DNA from 3 places in the Streptomyces sp. NPDC091282 genome. Region 2 is predicted to be linked to each of the others. Evidence: riboswitches for the same ligand, from Rfam matches in the RefSeq annotation. Region 2 holds a riboswitch; each other region holds the start of a gene.
What was found. A riboswitch is a leader RNA that binds a small molecule or an ion and turns the genes downstream of it on or off. The one in region 2 is predicted to bind cobalamin.

Region 1 (5,019 bases), on a different contig from region 2:
GTTTCGAACTCCGCGACGGCACCTGGAGGTTCGCCGCCCGACGAGTCACGATCAACCTGGTGGGAGACGTGAGCCGGCATCTGCGCGGCTAGGGCGTGTTGCGAAAGTCCCGCCTGCCGCGCGACGCCATGCACGCACTCTCGCCGCACCGGGCGAAAGCCCAAGTACATCCAGTACGAGGACTTCCGCCCGGCACGCCGAGAGCACGCACCTGACGCCGCGCGGCCCGCCCTCCGGGCGAACGACGGGACTTTCGCAACACGCCCTAGCCGGACCGGGCGGCCGCCACGGCCCGGCGGTACCGCGACGCACCGCCCGCCCGCACCGGCCCGCCCGCACGGGCGCGTACGGTGGCGGGAAGATCGTCCGCGGAGCGCGGGCCCACCGGATCGCGGAAGGAACCGACCAGATCATGCGCGTCAACGCGACCCGCCGCCGCACGGAGGTCCTCGGATGAGCGACGTCCTGTTCCGCACCGACGGCCGGACGGCACACATCACGCTGAACCGGCCCAAGGCCCTGAACGCGCTCACGCACGCGATGGTGCTCGCCATGGACGAGGCGCTCGCGGCCTGGGAGCGGGATCCGGCCGTCGAGGCGGTGGTGATCAGCGGCGCGGGGGAGCGGGGGCTGTGCGCGGGCGGTGACATCCGGGCCGTGCACGACGACGCGCGGGACGGCGACGGGAGCGCGGCGGCCGCGTTCTGGCGGGACGAGTACCGGCTCAACGCACGGATCGCCGGGTATCCGAAGCCGTACGTCGCGGTGATGGACGGGATCGTGATGGGCGGCGGGGTCGGTGTCTCGGCGCACGGCAGTGTCCGCATCGCCACCGAACGCTCCCGGATCGCGATGCCGGAGACCGGGATCGGGTTCGTGCCCGACGTCGGCGGGACCCACCTGCTCGCCCTCGCCCCGGGAGAACTCGGCACCCACCTCGCCCTGACGGGTGCGCAGATCGGCGCCGCGGACGCCCTGCTGTGCGGACTCGCCGACCACTTCGTCCCCTCCGACCGCATCGGGCAGCTGACAGCCGACCTCGCCGAGCGGCCCGTACCGGACGCGCTCGCCCGGCACGTGCGGCCCGCGCCGGACGGCGAACTGGCCGCGCACCGCGGATGGATCGACACCTGCTACACCGCGGGCACGGTCGAGGAGATCGTCGACCGGCTGCTCGCCCACCCCGACCCCGCCGCCAAGGAGGCCGCGCGGACCCTGCTGTCCCGGTCGCCCACCGCGCTCAAGGTCACCCTGGCAGCGCTCCGCCGGGCCCGCCGACTCGGCGGCCTGGAGCGGGTCCTGGACCAGGAGTACCGCGTCTCCTGCGCCGCCCTGTCCACCGCCGACCTGGTGGAGGGCATCCGCGCCCAGGTCATCGCCAAGGACCGCGACCCGCACTGGTCCCCGGCCACCCTCGCCGAGGTCACCGACGCCGACGTCGACCGCTTCTTCGCCCCGCTCGGCGCGCGCGAACTCGGACTGGCCGACGGCGCGGGACATCCGCACCGCTGATCCGGCGACATCGGCAGGTCACCGGACGGGAGAGGAAGATCACGCCTGGTGGGGCGGTCTTGGCCGTGCCCCTGACACGCGGTACCGTCTGTCCGGTATCGATGACGACAGAACGGAAGCCGGTGCAAGTCCGGCACGGTCGCGCCACTGTGTGCGAGCACCCCCGGGAGCTCGTAAGTCAGACCCGTAGCCGTCGTCCAGTGCACCACCGAGATGGGACGCGAACTCCCAGAGGAGGTTCTGCCATGGCGCAGACCGTCGCGCAGCCGACAGCCACCACCCCCGTCGTTCCCGCCAAGCTGCCGCTGAGCGCGATAGCTCCCTGGGCGGTCTTCTTCGGCATCCTCATGCTCATCCTGCTCTACTTCGTCGGCGCCGAGCAGGGCGCCACCTCCGTGTTCAGCGGCACCGACGTCCACGAATGGGTGCACGACGCCCGTCACCTCCTCGGCTTCCCCTGCCACTGACGCGAGGGACGCCATCCGCTCATGAACTCCGCAACCGTACGAAACCTCCTGGTGCGGGGCATGCTCGCCGGCCTCGCCGCCGGCGTGCTCGCCCTCGTCGTCGCCTACCTCCTCGGTGAGCCGAACGTCGACAAGGCGATCGGCTTCGAGGACGCCCACGCGCACGAGCACGAGATGGAGGTCGTCTCCCGCTCGCTCCAGTCCACCGCGGGCCTGGCCACCGGCGTGCTGGTCTACGGGGTCGCCTTCGGCGGCATCGCCGCGCTCGCCTTCTGCTTCGCCCTGGGCCGCGTCGGCCGCTTCTCGCCGCGCGCGACGACGCTGCTGCTGTCCGGCTGCGCGCTGCTCGCCGTCTACGTGGTGCCCTTCCTCAAGTACCCGGCCAACCCGCCGTCGGTGGGCGATCCGGACACCATCGGCAAGCGGACCACGCTGTACTTCCTGATGATGGTGCTCAGCGTGCTGCTCGCGGTCGCCGCCACCCTCCTCGGCAAGCGGCTGCGGCCGAGCCTCGGCACCTGGTGGGCGACCGTCACCGCGGTGGCCGCGTTCGCCGTCGTCATCGCCCTGGCCTACCAGTTCCTGCCCGTCATCAACGAGGTGCCGGCCGACTTCCCGGCCACCCTGCTGTGGCGGTTCCGGCTCTCGGCGCTCGCCATCCAGCTGGTGCTGTGGGGCGGATTCGGCCTGGTCTTCGGCGAGTTGGCGCACCGGCAGCTCAACCCCAAGCCCGCGACGGCTCCGGCCGGACGTGCGGTTCCCGCCGCGAACTGATCGATTCACGCCACGCGAGGGCCCTTCGGAACCGACCGGGGGCCCTCTCGCGTTCTCCTGGCACCGGCGGACCGGGCGCGGACGACCCAAGGCGAGCAGCGGAGGACCCGAGTGGCACGACACCCCCAGCCACGTCGTATCACCCTCGGCGGCCACGAGGCCGTCGCGCTCACCGTCCGCGAGTACGAACAACTGGTGGCCAGCCGACGGCAGATCGGCGGCCAGAGCGCCCGGGTCCGGGTGCTCGCCCAGCAGGTGAAGCGGACCGAACAGCTCCTGAGCGAACTGGAGGACCTGGTCGGCGGCACGGCGGACTGCCACCCGCCGGACGCCGAGTGCCTGCGCTGCGCGATCGCGGACCTGCTCCGCCGCCACCGCGCCCCGGGTACCCCGCGACTGGTGTGAACCGGCCGTGAATCCGCCGTGACTTCGCGGGAGCACCGGTGCCGCACTCGCGTCCGCCGCCGCGGGCAGGGAAAGATGGGCGTCCAGCGATCGATCAACGACTGCGGAGGAAGTGGACTCATGCCGCATGAGCGAGCGGGCCGGCCGGCGGCTCCGGAGGACCTCGTCGACGTGGCCCGGCTGGTCACGGCCTACTACGCACGCCACCCCGAGCCGGCCGACCCGGCCCAGCGGGTGGCGTTCGGCACCTCGGGGCACCGCGGATCGTCCCTGGCGACCGCGTTCAACGAGGACCACATCGCGGCCACCAGCCAGGCCATCTGCGAGTACCGGAGCGGCCAGGGCACCGACGGCCCCCTCTTCCTGGGCGCCGACACGCACGCCCTGTCCGAGCCCGCGAAGGTCACCGCCCTGGAGGTGTTCGCCGCCAACGGCGTGACCGTCCTGGTCGACAGCGCCGACGGCTACACGCCGACCCCCGCCGTCTCGCACGCCATCCTCACCCACAACCGCGGCCGGACCACCGGCCTCGCGGACGGCGTCGTGGTCACCCCGTCGCACAACCCGCCCGCCGACGGCGGCTTCAAGTACAACCCGCCCAGCGGCGGCCCCGCCGCCTCCGACGCCACCTCCTGGATCCAGGACCGCGCCAACCAGATCATCGCGGGCGGGATGAAGGACGTACAGCGCATCCCGTACGAGCGTGCGCTCGCCGCGCCCACCACCGGCCGGTACGACTTCATGGGCGTCTACGTCGACGACCTGCCCAGCGTCCTGGACCTCGACGCGGTCCGGGCGTCCGGGCTGCGCATCGGCGCCGACCCGCTCGGCGGCGCCTCCGTCGCCTACTGGGGCCGGATCGCCGAACGGCACAGCCTGGATCTCACCGTGGTCAACCCGTACACCGACCCCACCTGGCGGTTCATGACGCTGGACTGGGACGGCAAGATCCGCATGGACTGCTCCTCGCCGTACGCGATGGCCTCGCTGATCGAGAAGCGGGACGCGTTCCGGGTCGCCACCGGCAACGACGCGGACGCCGACCGGCACGGCATCGTCACCCGCGACGCGGGCCTGATGAACCCCAACCACTACCTGGCCGTCGCCATCTCCTACCTCTACCGGCACCGCGACCGGTGGCCGTCGGACACCGGCATCGGCAAGACCCTCGTCTCCTCCTCGATGATCGACCGGGTGGCGGCCGACCTCGGCCGGCGGCTGGTCGAGGTCCCCGTCGGGTTCAAGTGGTTCGTGGACGGACTGGCCGGCGGAGCCATCGGGTTCGGCGGCGAGGAGTCGGCCGGCGCCTCCTTCCTGCGCCGGGACGGCTCGGTGTGGACCACCGACAAGGACGGCATCCTGCTCGCCCTGCTCGCCTCCGAGATCACGGCGGTGACCGACAGGACGCCGTCCGAGCACTACGCCGACCTCACCGGCCGCTTCGGCGAGCCCGCCTACGCCCGCATCGACGCCCCGGCGACCCGCGAGGAGAAGGCGCTCCTCGCCAAGCTCTCCCCGGCCCAGGTCACCGCCGAGACCCTGGCCGGTGAACCGGTCACCGGCGTCCTCACCGAGGCCCCGGGCAACGGCGCGGCCATCGGCGGCATCAAGGTGACCACCGAGAGCGCCTGGTTCGCGGCCCGCCCCTCCGGCACCGAGGACGTCTACAAGATCTACGCCGAGTCCTTCCAGGGCCCCGACCACCTCGCCCGGGTCCAGGAGGAGGCCAAGGCGGTCGTGACGGCCGCGCTCGGCGGCTGACGACCGCGCGTCGGCCGGGCCCGTGCCGGACGCGGCCCGCGCCGGACCGTGGCCGGCGGGTCCGGCTCAGGCCGCGAGGGTGCGCCGGCGCGGCCCGGCG
Region 2 (5,019 bases):
ACCATGTTGTGGATGGAGAGGTACCCGGCGATGGACGGGCAGCCGGAGGCGAGGGTCTCGAAGACGAGGACGCCGTCGGAGCGCGTCAGGCCCGAACCGCCGTACTCCTCACGGACGTAGACGCCGCCGAGGCCGAGTCCGGCCGCCTTGCGCAGGACGTCGACCGGGAAGTGCTTGTCCCGGTCCCAGTCCAGGGCGTGCGGGGCCAGATGGTCCTGGGCGAAGTCGAGAGTGGTTTCCACGAGGGCCTGCTGGTCCTCGGTGAGCGGGAGGGTGGTCATCGCCGGTCAGCCCATCGTGGGGATCGTGAAGCTGGCGCCCTCGCGCAGACCGGCGGGCCAGCGCGAGGTGACCGTCTTCGTCCGGGTGTAGAAGCGGATCGCGTCCGGACCGTGCTGGTTCAGGTCGCCGAAGCCGGACCGCTTCCAGCCGCCGAAGGTGTGGTAGGCGACCGGGACCGGGATGGGCACGTTGACGCCGACCATGCCGGTGTTCACGCGCCGGGTGAAGTCCCGCGCGGTGTCGCCGTCCCGGGTGAAGATCGCGACGCCGTTGCCGTAGAGGTGCTCGCTGGGCAGGCGCAGGGCCTCCTCGTAGTCCGCGGCACGCACCACCGAGAGCACCGGGCCGAAGATCTCCTCCTGGTGGATCCGCATGGAGGGCGTCACCCGGTCGAACAGGGAGGCCCCGGCGAAGAAGCCGCCCTCATGTCCCTCCAGGACGAAGTCCCTGCCGTCCACAACGAGTTCGGCCCCCTCCTCGACGCCGAGATCGACGTACGAGCGGACCCGGTCGAGGGCGTCCCGGCCGACGAGCGGGCCGAAGTCGGCCTCGGGATCGTCGCTGCGGCCGATCCGCAGCGTCCCGATCCGCTCCTTCAGGCGGGCCACGAGCGCGTCGGCGGTCTCCTCGCCGACCGGTACGGCGACCGAGATCGCCATGCACCGCTCGCCCGCCGAGCCGTACCCGGCACCGATCAGGGCGTCCACGGCCTGATCGAGGTCGGCGTCCGGCATCACGATCATGTGGTTCTTGGCGCCGCCGAAGCACTGGGCGCGCTTGCCGTGGGCGGCCGCGGTCGCGTAGACGTGCGCGGCGACCGCCGTGGAGCCGACGAAGCCGAGGGCGGCGACACGCGGGTCTTCCAGGAGGGTGTCGACGGCCTCACGGGCGCCGTTGACGACGTTGAGCACGCCCGCCGGCAGTCCCGCCTCCAGGAACAGTTCGGCGAGCCGGAGCGGCACGGACGGGTCGCGTTCGGACGGCTTGAGGATGAACGCGTTGCCGCAGGCCAGAGCCGGGGCCGCCTTCCACAGCGGGATCATCGCGGGGAAGTTGAAGGGGGTGATGCCGGCGACCACGCCGAGGGGCGAGCGCAGCGAGTGCACGTCGATGCCCGTGCCGGCGTTGTCCGTGAACTCGCCCTTGAGCAGGTGCGGGATGCCCGCGGCGAACTCCACCACCTCCAGGCCGCGTTGGATGTCGCCGTGCGCGTCGGCGATCGTCTTGCCGTGCTCGGAGGACAGGAGCCGGGCGAGGGAGTCCTTCTCCTGCTCGACGAGCTGAAGGAAGCGCAGCAGGACGCGGGCGCGGCGCTGCGGGTTCCACTCGCCCCACTCGCGTTGCGCCTCGGCGGCATCGGCGATGACCGCCTCCGTCTCGGCACGGTTCGCGAGGGGCACCCGGGCCTGGACCTCACCGGTGTTGGGGTCGTACACCTCGCCGTGGAGGCCCGAGGTGCCCGGGGTGTGCTTACCGCCGACGAAGTGGGTCAACTCGCGTACGTTATTGCGGTCGTTCGGACGGATCATGAGGGCCTGCTCTCGTCAGGTGAGGGTGATCCGGGGATGGCGCACCGGACCGGCACGCGTGGACGCGGGGCGTCGAGAGCGTGCGCGGGCGGCGCGGGAACGCGAATGGCCCGTAATCAGGCGGCGACGACGGGAGTGCGGCGAGCGTGACGGCGGCGGAGTCCGCCGGGATCGTGAATGCGCACCGGTGCCATGCGTGTCAGCTCCATCCTCGTGGAAAACACGGAACATCCCACGGCCGGTATCCTGACTCCCGGATCAGCGCGCGCCGTCCGCCTTCCCGACATCCAGCTCGTCAGTGGCGTACTTCTCGACGGCGTACTCCCCGGTCACAGTGGCGGGACCGTGCCGGAATCACACCGGCTTCCCTGCACCGCGGGCCTACCCCACGAATATATAGTTGGACGTCCTAGTAAATCCAGTGAGGCGCGCCGGATGGCGCGATCCGTGGCCTACCGGCGTTCCGCGAAGCGCACCGGCGCCCGGAACCGGGCCCGGCGGGCGGCCCGCCGGAAGGTCGTCAGCACGGCCGGCCCGGCCACCAGCACGCACACGAAGTTGGTGACGGCCCGCCCGGTGTCCCAGCCCAGCGAGGTGGCCAGGTCGAAGGCGACGTACCGGTGCCACTGCTCGGTGAAGGGCAGGCCCGGCAGGTAGGCGATGGAACTGTTCGGGTCGAGGGAGAACGGCCAGAAGGACAGGTTGAGGAGGAAGCCGAAGAGGTAGCCGGAGAGCGAGCCGTATCCGGCCAGCATCAGCACCTCCCACCGGCCCTTGGCACGTGGCAGGAACCCGGCGAGCATCCCGACGAACGCGCAGCCGAACATCTGGTACGGCATCCAGGGCCCGACACCTCCCGTGATGAGGGCGGACGCGAACAGTGACGTGCAGCCGAGGACGAAGCCGAAGCCGGGGCCGTAGACGCGTCCGGCGAGCACGAGGACGAAGAAGACGGTCTCGATGCCGGCCGTTCCGGCGCCGAGCGGGCGCAGCGCGGCGTTGACGGCGGACAGCACGCCCAGCATGGCGAGGGCCTTGGAGTCGATGCCGCCCTCCGCGATCTCCGAGAGGACCACGCACAGGACGAGCACCAGCAGGACCCCGAAGATCAGCGGGGGCGCGTAGTTGGAGCCGAACGTCCCCGGGGCGACGACGAACGGCCAGAAGAACGCGACCAGCCCGAGGAGGGCGGCCAGAGCCACCACCACGCCGACACGGGGGGTGAGGCGGATGGCTGACGCCACGGGCGAGGTCATGCGGTTCCCTCTTCGCCGTCGCCTTCGCCGCCTTCTGTGGCAGCGAGGGCGCCGACGACCTGGTCGACGGTCAGATAGGGCAGCGGGGAGAGGATCTTCGCCGTCTGAGGGGCGAAGGTCGGCGAGGAGACGATGACTTCGGTGGCCGGTCCTTCGGCCACCACGTCTCCTTCGGCCATGACGACCACGCGGTCGGCGGCACGAGCCGCGAACTCGACGTCGTGGGTGGAGATGACGACGGCCCGGCCCTCGGCCGCCAGAGCGTCGACGATGCCGATGAGAGCGGTCTTGGCCCGGTAGTCCAGGCCGCGGGTCGGTTCGTCCAGGAGGACGACTCGGGGCGCGGCGCAGAGTTGGATGGCGAGGACGAGTGCCAGTTTCTGCCCTTCCGACAGGTCTCTCGGATGGGTGGCGTCATCGATACCGGGGGCGAGCCGGTCCAGGAGCGCTCGGGCCGCGGTCTGCGTCCCGGATTCGGTGTCCGCCTGATCGAGTTCCTGTTTGACACTCTCCAGGTAGAGCAGGTCGGCGGGGGTCTGCGGGACCAGACCGACCAGGCGGCGGGCCTCGGCGGCCGGCACCGAGTGCGGATCCGTCCCGCCGTGCCCGCCGGTCACCTTCACCGTTCCGGCACGGCGCGGTCCGGAGCCCTGCAGGGCCCACAGGAGGGAGGACTTGCCGGAGCCGTTGCGGCCCATCAGGGCGGTGACCTCGCCCGCGTGCAGATCGAGGTCGACCTCGCGCACGGCGGGTACGCCACCGTAAGCGACCGTGATACCGCGTCCCGTCAGGAGCCGCGTCCGCTCGCCGTCGGGCACGAGCGGCCGCACCGGCCGCGGCGAACGGTCCGCTATCCGGGCCCGGAGGGAGAGCGCTGCGCGTCGCGCGTCGCGGACGGACAGGGGAAGCGGTGACCAGCCCGCGACGCGGCCCAGCTCGACGATCGGTGGCGCGATGGCGGACGTACGGAGGATCTCGGACGGCGTGCCGATACGGGCGCGGCCGTCGCCCGGGAGATGGATGATGCTGTCGGCGTACTGGACGACGCGCTCCAGCCGGTGTTCGGCCATCAGGACGGTGACGCCCAGGTCGTGGACGAGACGGGTGACGGCGGCGAGGACCTCCTCCGCGGCCGTGGGGTCCAGGGCGGAGGTGGGTTCGTCCAGGACCAGGACGCGAGGGTGGGCGGTGAGGACGGACCCGATCGCGACGCGCTGCTGCTGGCCGCCGGACAGCTCGTGCAGCGCGCGGTGGCGCAGGTCCGCGAGGCCGAGCAGGTCCAGGGTCTCCTCGACACGCTTGCGCATGGTGGCGCCGGGGATCGCCAACTGCTCCATCGCGTAGGCGAGTTCCTCCTCCACGGTGTCGGTGACGAAGCCGTCGATCGGGTCCTGTCCCACCACGCCGACGACGTCGGCGAGTTCACGCGGCGGATGGTCGGCGGTGTCGCGGCCGTCGACGGTCACCCGGCCGTACAGCGTGCCACCGGTGAAGTGCGGCACCAGCCCGTTCACGGCGCCGAGAAGGGTGGATTTCCCCACGCCGGTGTGTCCGACGACGAGGCACAGTTCGCCCTCCGCCACCGTGAGGTCGACATCGCGCAGGGCGGGCTCGGGAGTCTCGTCGTACTGGACCGTGACCTGGTCGAAGGTGATCATGACGCGTCGGTTCTCCGGACGGGGCCGGGCGGGGGCGCCACGAATCCGGCCGTGCCCGCGAGAAGTATCGCGACGGTCGGGACCAGCGGCAGACCGGGCCACGTCAAGGGGTAGAAGGTGGGGTTGAGTTGGGCTGGGTCGTAGCCGAGATTCCCGAAGAGGAGAACCGCGGACAGCACCCCGCTGCCGGCGACGGCCCACTCCGGTGGTCGCCATGGATCGGGGCGGTAGGTGGTGCGGGTGACGCGCCGGCCGCCCAGCCGCAGCCCCGCCACGCACAGCGCGGCCCCGCAC
Region 3 (5,019 bases), on a different contig from region 2:
ATGGCTCAGAAGGCTCAGAAGTCCTCGTCCAGGTCCACGGTGCCCTCCACCGCGACCTGGTACGCGGACGGCCGCCGCTCGAAGAAGTTCGTCAGCTCCTGAACGCCCTGCAGCTCCATGAAGGAGAACGGGTTCTCCGAGCCGTACACCGGAGCGAAGCCGAGGCGGCCGAGCCGCTGGTCGGCGACGCACTCCAGGTACTGGCGCATCGAGTCCGTGTTCATGCCGGGCAGGCCGTCGCCGCACAGGTCACGGGCGAACTGCAGCTCGGCCTCGACGGCCTCCCGCAGCATGTCGGTGACCTGCTGGCGGAGTTCGTCGTCGAACAGGTCCGGCTCCTCCTTGCGGACCGTGTCGACCACGTCGAACGCGAAGCTCATGTGCATCGTCTCGTCGCGGAACACCCAGTTGGTGCCCGTGGCGAGACCGTGCAGCAGACCCCGGCTGCGGAACCAGTAGACGTACGCGAAGGCGCCGTAGAAGAACAGGCCCTCGATGCACGCGGCGAAGCAGATCAGGTTGAGCAGGAAGCGGCGGCGGTCGGCCCGGGACTCCAGCCGGTCCAGGTTCTCCACCGAGTCCATCCACCGGAAGCAGAACTCGGCCTTCTCGCGGATGGAGGGGATGTTCTCCACCGCGGCGAACGCGGCCGTGCGGTCCTCCGGGTCGGGCAGATAGGTGTCCAGCAGCGTCAGGTAGAACTGGACGTGCACGGCCTCCTCGAACAGCTGACGGCTCAGGTAGAGCCGCGCCTCGGGGGAGTTGATGTGCTTGTACAGCGTCAGCACCAGGTTGTTCGCCACGATCGAGTCACCGGTCGCGAAGAACGCCACCAGCCGGCCGATCAGGTGCTGCTCGGAGGGGCTGAGCTTGGCGAGGTCGGCGACGTCCGAGTGGAGGTCGACCTCCTCGACGGTCCAGGTGTTCTTGATGGCGTCCCGGTAGCGCTCGTAGAAGTCGGGGTAGCGCATCGGGCGCAGAGTCAGCTCGAAGCCCGGGTCGAGCAGGTTCTTCTTCTGGGTGGTCATTACTGGCAGGCCTCGCAGGACTCGGGGTTTTCCAGGGAGCAGGCGACCGCGTCTTCGACGGCCGTCTGCTGGGCGGGAACGGTGGCTTGGGCCTGCGCGGCGCGGGCGATCCGGGTCGCCGGGCGCGAACGCAGGTAGTACGTCGTCTTCAGGCCCGACTTCCAGGCGTACGCGTACATCGAGGAGAGCTTGCCGATGGTCGGCGTCTCCAGGAACAGGTTCAGGGACTGGGCCTGGTCCAGGTATGGCGTGCGGGCCGCGGCCATGTCGATCAGACCGCGCTGCGGGATCTCCCAGGCCGTGCGGTACAGCGCCCGCACGTCGGCCGGGATCCACGCGAAGTCCTGCACCGAGCCGTTGGCCTCGCGCAGCGCCTCACGGGTGCGGGCGTCCCAGACGCCGAGGTCCTTGAGCTCCCGCACCAGGTAGGAGTTGACCTGGAGGAACTCGCCGGACAGCGTCTCGCGCTTGAAGAGGTTCGAGACCTGCGGCTCGATGCACTCGTAGACACCCGCGATCGAAGCGATGGTGGCGGTGGGCGCGATCGCCAGCAGCAGGCTGTTGCGCAGCCCGGTCGTCGCGATCCGCGCACGCAGCGCCGCCCAGCGCTCCGGCCAGGTGAACTCGACACCGAAGTGGTCCGGGTGCAGCACACCCCGCGCGGTACGGGTCTTCTCCCAGGCCGGCAGCGGGCCGCCGCGCTCGGCGAGGTCGGCGGAGGCCTCGTACGCGGCGAGCATGATCCGCTCGGCGATCCGGGTGGAGAGCGCCTTGGCCTCGGCGGAGTCGAACGGCAGCCGCAGCTTGAAGAAGACGTCCTGGAGACCCATGGCGCCCAGGCCCACGGGACGCCACTTGGCGTTGGAACGGCCGGCCTGCTCGGTCGGGTAGAAGTTGATGTCGACGACCCGGTCGAGGAAGGTGACCGCGGTGCGCACGGTCTCGTCCAGCCGCTCCCAGTCGATGTCACCGCTCGCGGTGTCGACGAACGCGCCGAGGTTCACCGACCCCAGGTTGCAGACCGCCGTCTCGCCGTCGTCGGTGACCTCCAGGATCTCCGTGCAGAGGTTCGAGGAGTGGACGACGTGACCGGGGGTGGCGGTCTGGTTGGCGGTGCGGTTGGCCGCGTCCTTGAACGTCATCCAGCCGTTGCCGGTCTGCGCGAGGGTGCGCATCATCCGGCCGTACAGGTCCCGGGCCGGGATGGTCTTGCGCGCCAGGCCCCGGCTCTCCGCCGCGCGGTAGGCCGCGTCGAACTCGTCGCCCCACAGGTCCACCAGCTCGGGCACGTCGGCGGGGGAGAACAGGGACCACTGCCCGTCGGCGTTGACCCGGCGCATGAACTCGTCCGGGATCCAGTGCGCGAGGTTCAGGTTGTGCGTGCGCCGGGCGTCCTCACCGGTGTTGTCGCGCAGCTCCAGGAACTCCTCGATGTCGGAGTGCCAGGTCTCCAGGTAGACCGCGGCCGCGCCCTTGCGCCGGCCGCCCTGGTTCACCGCGGCGACCGAGGCGTCGAGCGTCTTGAGGAACGGCACGATGCCGTTGGAGTGCCCGTTGGTGCCGCGGATCAGCGAACCCCGGGAGCGGATGCGGCTGTAGGAGAGGCCGATGCCGCCTGCGTGCTTGGAGAGCCGGGCCACCTGGTGGTAGCGGTCGTAGATGGAGTCCAGCTCGTCCTTGGGGGAGTCCAGGAGGTAGCAGGACGACATCTGGGGGTGCCGGGTGCCGGAGTTGAAGAGGGTGGGGGAGGAGGGCAGGTAGTCGAGGCGGCTCATGAGCCCGTAGAGCGCGGCGACTTCGTCCAGGGCGCGGGCCGTGTCGTCCTCGGCGAGGCCGGCGGCGACGCGGAGCATGAAGTGCTGCGGGGTCTCGACGACCTTGCGGGTGATCGGGTGCCGGAGCAGGTAGCGGCTGTGCAGGGTGCGCAGGCCGAAGTAGCCGAAGCGGTCGTCGGCGGCCGGGTCGACCAGGGCGTCCAGGCGGGCCGCGTGCAGGCGCGCGAAGTCGGCGGTGCGGTCCGCGATGAGGCCCTCGCGGTGGCCGACGGCGACGGACTCGGTGAAGGTCGTCACGCCCTGCGAGGCGGCTTCGGCGCGGATGGAGATCGTCAGCAGCCGGGCGGCGAGCCGGGAGTAGGCGGGGTCCTCCGAGATGAGACCGGCGGCCGCCTCGGTGGCCAGCTCGCGCAGCTCCGCCTCGTCGGCCCGCGCCGAGCGGCCGCGCAGCGCGGCGGCGGCGACCCGGCCGGGGTCGGCGTCGGGGAGGTCGGCGGTCAGCCCGGTCAGGGTCCGCAGCAACGCGGTGCCGGGACCGTCCTCGTCCACAGAGGTGGTCGCTGAAGCCGGTTCGGCTGGCGCGATGGTCACGTGGGGCTCTCCCTCGCTCGGCTCGGGGCCTGGCGGAGGGCAGGGGGCAGCACACGGGCGCACGCACGCGTGTCGCGTCCCCGGCCCACTCCACGAGGCCCGGACGTCGGAACACCCGGGCCGGACGGCCGGGCGTCGGCTGTCGGCAGGTCCTCGGACTGACGCTCGCGCACAGATGTGCGCAAGTACACCGTTGCGGGACAGTTCCGGATTCGCACCGGATTCCCCTGCGGCGACAGCGAGCATGAGCATACATCTAGTGCCGGGTCGCGGTAGCACCCCCACATGTTGTGTCGCGGAGGTGTCAGAGTGTCAGCTCATAGGTGAGGAGAGTGATGCCGTCCAGCTGCGGCAAGGGATTCCAGTCCCGCTCGGGTGTGCGGACGAAGCCGAGGCGTGCGTAGATCCGGTGGGCGGACTCCATGGTGCGCTGCGTCGACAGCACGATCCTCCCGCAGCCTTCGAGGGCGCGTGCGCGCTCGACGCAGGCGCGGACGAGCGCGGCGCCGGCGCCCCGGCCGCGGGCGGCGCCGTCGACGGCGAGCATGCGGATCTCCGCCTCGTCCGCGGCGGCGAGGTCGGCCATCGGGCCGGGCCCCGGGACGAAGGTCACGCCGCCCAGGAGGACGTCGTCGGCCACGGCGACGAGAACGGTGGCCGCGGCCGCCCGTTTCGCCACGTCCCTCAGTTCGGTCAGGTAGGAGTCGCTCTCGCCGAAGTCGAGGAGGCCGTCCTTGAGGTAGGCCTGGGCCGTCAGTTCGCCGAGGACGCCGTATTCGGCGGGCCGCGCTTCGCGGATGCGGATCGTCATGCGCAGGAGTGTGTACGACGGCGGGCCGCCGACGTGACGTCTTTTCGGCGGCCCGCTGCGGGTCGTGCGCGGTGGCGTTCCCCGCGCCCCTTGGAGGGCGCGTCCTAGTGGGCGCCCTCCGCGACGGCCGGCGGGAGTTCCTTCTCCACGCCCGGGTCGCCGGCGTCGGCCGTGTAGTCCCCCGGCGTCGTCTCGTCGATGCCCTCGGGGGCCTTCAGGGCCTTCAGGACGAACGTCAGGACCACCGTGACCACCACGTTCATCACGAACGCCGTCAGGCCGATGTAGCCGATCTCGCCGATGCCGGGGATCTCCTTGGCCGAGCCCCCGAAGTGCTTCTGGGTGGGGGAGGCCACGCCGTAGGCCGCGGCCGTGCCGTAGACCATGCCCACCGCCCAGCCCGCCAGCAGCGCCCAGCGGTGGAACCAGCGGGTGAACAGGCCGCCGACCAGGGCCGGGAAGGTCTGCAGGATCCAGATGCCGCCCAGCAGCTGGAAGTTGATGGCGACCGTCTTGTCCATGGTGAGGACGAAGACCAGCGCGCCGACCTTCACCAGCAGCGAGACGAGCTTGGAGACCTTGGCCTCCTGCTTCGGCGTGGCGTCCGGCTTGATGAAGTCCCGGTAGATGTTGCGGGTGAAGAGGTTCGCGGCCGCGATGGACATGATGGCCGCCGGGACCAGGGCGCCGATGCCGATCGCCGCGAAGGCCACGCCCGCGAACCAGTCCGGGAACATGTCCTCGAACAGCTGGGGGATGGCCAGCTGGCCGTTGGTGACCTTGATGCCCGCCGCGATGGCCATGAAGCCGAGCA

Region 1: another riboswitch for cobalamin. It lies ahead of ACIQOE_RS34640 (CbtB-domain containing protein); the one in region 2 lies ahead of ACIQOE_RS22300 (CoA-acylating methylmalonate-semialdehyde dehydrogenase).
Region 3: another riboswitch for cobalamin. It lies ahead of ACIQOE_RS17850 (ribonucleoside-diphosphate reductase subunit alpha); the one in region 2 lies ahead of ACIQOE_RS22300 (CoA-acylating methylmalonate-semialdehyde dehydrogenase).

What each region holds. Positions count from the first base shown of each region.
Region 1 is NZ_JBIVUX010000009.1:251,838-256,856, forward strand. Features, by position in the region: gene ACIQOE_RS34630 (nuclear transport factor 2 family protein) at 1-92, shown strand, start outside; gene ACIQOE_RS34635 (enoyl-CoA hydratase/isomerase family protein) at 454-1,512, shown strand; cobalamin riboswitch at 1,584-1,719, shown strand; gene ACIQOE_RS34640 (CbtB-domain containing protein) at 1,758-1,979, shown strand; gene ACIQOE_RS34645 (CbtA family protein) at 2,001-2,753, shown strand; gene ACIQOE_RS34650 (hypothetical protein) at 2,865-3,158, shown strand; gene pgm (phosphoglucomutase (alpha-D-glucose-1,6-bisphosphate-dependent)) at 3,279-4,919, shown strand.
Region 2 is NZ_JBIVUX010000004.1:770,840-775,858, reverse strand. Features, by position in the region: gene ACIQOE_RS22305 (acyl-CoA dehydrogenase family protein) at 1-281, opposite strand, end outside; gene ACIQOE_RS22300 (CoA-acylating methylmalonate-semialdehyde dehydrogenase) at 288-1,811, opposite strand; cobalamin riboswitch at 2,030-2,215, opposite strand; gene ACIQOE_RS22295 (ECF transporter S component) at 2,264-3,067, opposite strand; gene ACIQOE_RS22290 (ABC transporter ATP-binding protein) at 3,064-4,725, opposite strand; gene ACIQOE_RS22285 (energy-coupling factor transporter transmembrane component T) at 4,722-5,019, opposite strand, start outside.
Region 3 is NZ_JBIVUX010000003.1:861,724-866,742, forward strand. Features, by position in the region: gene ACIQOE_RS17840 (hypothetical protein) at 1-102, shown strand, start outside; gene ACIQOE_RS17845 (ribonucleotide-diphosphate reductase subunit beta) at 15-1,028, opposite strand; gene ACIQOE_RS17850 (ribonucleoside-diphosphate reductase subunit alpha) at 1,028-3,394, opposite strand; cobalamin riboswitch at 3,521-3,653, opposite strand; gene ACIQOE_RS17855 (GNAT family N-acetyltransferase) at 3,699-4,205, opposite strand; gene mctP (monocarboxylate uptake permease MctP) at 4,310-5,019, opposite strand, start outside.